One region of the Mangrovibacter phragmitis genome, then DNA from elsewhere that is predicted to be linked to it. Evidence: predicted binding sites of a transcription regulator. Region 1 holds the regulator's gene; the other holds the start of a gene.
The links. Region 1 encodes PhoB, which activates phosphate uptake and scavenging genes when phosphate is short. Its sites were predicted from a motif close to CTGTCATAAAACTGNCNNAT; they were not measured.
Positions count from the first base shown of each region.

Region 2: a site for PhoB is predicted at 1,025-1,044, ahead of rbsK (ribokinase). Genes of this name have one in related genera too.

Region 1 is NZ_CP134782.1:4,341,277-4,343,482, reverse strand. It holds gene sbcD (exonuclease subunit SbcD) at 1-514, opposite strand, end outside; gene phoB (phosphate response regulator transcription factor PhoB) at 767-1,456, shown strand; gene phoR (phosphate regulon sensor histidine kinase PhoR) at 1,479-2,206, shown strand, end outside.
Region 2 is NZ_CP134782.1:2,490,436-2,492,641, forward strand. It holds gene rbsK (ribokinase) at 1-860, opposite strand, end outside; gene MPHASIOC01_RS12035 (diguanylate cyclase domain-containing protein) at 1,582-2,206, shown strand, end outside.

The DNA.
Region 1 (2,206 bases):
CGCAGGCTGCCTGGTAACCTTGCTGGTAATAGTGGTGAATGGCCCCGACCAGCGCCTGTTGTTTTTGCTGACCACTTTGCCCGGACTGGCTTATCTGGATATCGCGTGGGCGCAAAAAAGGAACCGGGCAGAGTACCGCGCCGGGTTCCCCGTTGCGAAGCGGTAATAAAATGGGGGCTTCGGTATCTGATGTACTGGCAATAACCCAGGTATTGAGGTAGCCCAACAATTCACGCGATTCGTTCAGTGTGGCGACGGAGTCATGGTTGCCGCCCAGCACGACAAGTGTGCAGCCGGTTGCCTGGAGTTGAACAACAAAGCGGTAATACAATTCGCGCGCGTAACTGGGCGGTGAGCCTGTATCGAAAATATCGCCTGCTACAATGACGGCGTCAACCTGGTGCTGTTCAACCATTTCGGTTAGCCAGTTTAGAAAGGCTGCATGTTCCGGAGCACGGCTTTTGGTATAGAAATTTTGTCCCAGATGCCAGTCAGAGGTGTGAAGAATGCGCATAACCTGTCCCGGTCAGAAAGCGAAGTGGTGATTATATACATGTGACGCATTAAGTTGCAGGTGTGTTGTCGTAAGCTGCGTAGCGGATTCCAGTGAGAATATGCGTTGCGACTTGTATTGCAGCAGAAGGAAACGCTTTGTCATAAAATGATATGACAGGTCATGTAATGGTCATTTTTTTCATAAAACTGTCATAAAACTGACGCATAATGACGCCGCGTTAAATTATTGTATATATTTACAGGGCTGATTATGGCGAGACGAATTCTGGTTGTGGAAGATGAAGCACCCATTCGTGAAATGGTGTGTTTTGTGCTCGAACAAAATGGTTTTCAGGCTGTTGAGGCGGAAGATTATGACAGTGCGGTAAACCAGCTCAACGAACCCTGGCCGGATTTAATTTTACTCGACTGGATGTTGCCGGGCGGCTCCGGGATTCAGTTTATCAAGCACCTGAAACGTGAAGCGATGACGCGGGATATACCGGTAGTCATGCTGACGGCCCGCGGTGAAGAAGAGGACCGGGTCAGAGGGTTGGAAATTGGGGCAGATGATTATATTACCAAGCCGTTTTCACCCAAAGAACTGGTCGCGCGTATTAAAGCGGTGATGCGCCGTATCTCTCCTATGGCAGTAGAAGAAGTGATTGAGATTCAGGGGCTCAGCCTGGATCCGTCTTCTCACCGGGTAATGACTGGTGAGAACCCACTGGATATGGGGCCGACAGAATTTAAGTTGCTGCATTTTTTCATGACACACCCGGAACGGGTTTACAGCCGTGAACAACTCCTTAATCATGTATGGGGAACGAATGTTTACGTTGAGGACAGAACGGTAGATGTTCACATTCGCCGTTTACGTAAGGCACTGGAACTCAGTGGGCATGACCGTATGGTTCAAACCGTTCGCGGTACGGGTTATCGCTTTTCAGCCCGTTTTTAATTATCTGGATGGAGTATGACCCGTGCTTGAACGGTTGTCATGGCGAAGGCTGGTACTTGAACTGGCGCTGTGTTGCATACCTGCTTTATTGCTGGGGGCGTTCTTTGGTTATCTCCCCTGGTTTTTACTGGCGAGTGTGACAGGCCTGCTTGTCTGGCATTTTTGGAATCTGTTACGTCTTTCCTGGTGGCTATGGGTTGATCGCAGTATGACGCCACCAACAGGCTCCGGGAGTTGGGAGCCGCTGATGTATGGTATTCACCAGATGCAGATGCGCAATAAAAAGCGGCGCAAAGAGCTGGGTAACCTGATCAAGCGGTTTCGTAGTGGGGCGGAGTCATTACCAGATGCACTGGTAATGATGACAGAAGTAGGTGCCATATTTTGGTGTAATGGCCTAGCTATTCAGTTGCTTAACTTACGCTGGCCGGATGATAACGGGCAAAATATTGTTAATTTGCTGCGCTACCCGGAATTTAACCAGTACATCAAAAAACGCGATTTTGCGCGTCCTTTCAATCAGGTGTTGAACAATGGCCGCCATCTTGAATTTCGTATCATGCCTTATACCGACGGCCAGTGGCTGATGGTGGTGCGTGATGTGACTCAGATGCATCAACTTGAGGGTGCACGGCGTAACTTTTTTGCCAATGTCAGCCACGAATTGCGTACACCACTGACAGTGCTGCAGGGCTATCTCGAGATGATGCAGGACCAGCCACTGGAAGGCGTGGTGCGGGAAAAAGCATT
Region 2 (2,206 bases), 1.9 Mb from region 1:
GCTTCGGTCTCGTTCGGGGTAATGATGTCGATAAGATCGATACACCCCAGAATATCGGGCGAAAATGGCGCCGGGTTCATAATCACCTGTACACCCAACGCCCTGGCAAGCTTCATTGCGTTTAGCGTGGCATCAAAGTTGTTTTCCAGTTGCACCAGCAACACATTGCTGCTGGCAAGCTCAGGGGACATGCTCGCTATTTCATCGCTGCTCAGGGTTTTATTGGCACCGGAATAAATGGCAATCATGTTTTCACCATCATCCTGCGAGACATAGATCAGCGCATTACCCGTAGGCTCCCTCTCAGACTGGTACAACCGAAAAGAGTGGATCCCGGAAGACGCCAGGTGATCAAAGGCAAACTGGCTGAACTGATCTTTGCCCACTTTGGCAACAAAGTGCACCTGGGCACCCGCCTTGCTTGCCGCCATCGCCTGGTTAGCACCTTTACCACCCGGCCCCAGTGAGCTGCGTTGGGCCAGCAAGGATTCTCCACCGCGTGGGAAACGATGCACCCACGCGACAATGTCCACATTGAACGCGCCCAAAATACACACCTTCCCTCTTAGTGCATGGGGTGATACCTCGGGGCTGCGAACGGGCTCGTGCTCAGAAAGGCGTTTAAGTAACACTTCGAAGTTGTCACCAGTTTCGCTGATTAACCTGGACTGCAAATTACGCCGCACAATCATGGCACCGCCATGGCAACGCCGAATCAATCCTTGTTTCACCAGAGCAGCCAGGTCACTACGAATGGTTTCTTTAGTGACAGCGAAGTGCCCGGCCAGCCAGTCCACGGTGACACGTTCATTTTTATCCAAATGCTCAAGAATTTTGTTACGGCGTTCTTCGCGAAACATAATTTTCCTCTCCGGTACACAATTGAGACTAAGAAATACCCTGACCGTAAAAAGTGATTTTCTTCAAACCTTGCAGAGCAAAACAGAAGCAAACAAAAATGACCAAAAACCTTGTATTAAAAAAAACAAAAACACCTGCTATTTTTTCTTAATTCATTTCCTTGCAGTCATTTATTTGACATTTGTCACACTAAAACCACAATAAAATAATGGATAAAAAATCCAACCATGACACAGGATCATTTCAATTCATTGATTAATAATGTATAAAAAAACCGACTGACTACTGCATTCGTAGCAGCACACCACAAAGGTTGATAACCAGCAGTCGTCGTAAAATTCACTGCCAACTGCACATCAGAAAATATTTATTGGCTAACAACAAAAAAATACAAAGACCAAAAACAGAAACCTCCCCACAAGAAAAAACGCCCCCACATGCAACCTGATGGTTTTATTTAAAATTTAAATAAAAAATTGAATAATATACTCTGAAAAACCAGAAAGAATGCGCCTTGCATTGATTATTACAACGCCAACTACCCCCACAGAAGTATTTCCCCAGCAGAAAATATGTTGATAATAAATAACAATCGCACCCTGAAAAGTCCGATATAAAATACAGGCAAGAGAAACAGAACAGCATCAATGGCTGACCAGAGCAGGCATGCTCCCTTGCACCTTAGAGGGAATACTCATTTTTGCTTCTCACGGGGGTCATATGAAGCAGTGGTCCTTTGTTATTTCGCAACAACACTCACTTTCCCAGATATGGGAGGCAAAAGGCCTCCAGGCGCTGGTGGCAAGCCAACACCCCAAACTGGTATTTATCTATACAAGGTCAGGCTTCGACGACTTGTATGCTTTTGTGCAACGCTGGCTGGAAGAAAAACTGGATAATGTAGAAATTATTGGCGTGATAACGGGTGGGCATTTTATGGATAGCAGCCCAGGCAGCCAGCAACTCATGGTCAGCATTACGCTGTTTGAACAGAGCTATATTCAGGTTTTACCTGTGAATATGCAGTTATCCCCCCTGAGCACACTCACCATTAATCAAATTCTGCACCACACGCCTAATCTGAGCCTGGTTATGTTGCTAAGCACCCTGGTGGATGATTCGCTCCTCGACGTAGTGTTAAACCTGCAACTTCCGGAACAAACTCAACTGTTTGGTGGGGTTGCGTCTCCAGTACATCCTGCCGGGTTGTTATGTGGCCGCGACCCGCTACAAAAGGGGTTTGTGCTGGTGTTGATACAGAGCCAAAATTTGCATTGCCACACATTCAGTTACACAGGCTGGTTGCCCATGACCAAAAACCGGCGCATTACGGATGCTCAGGGGT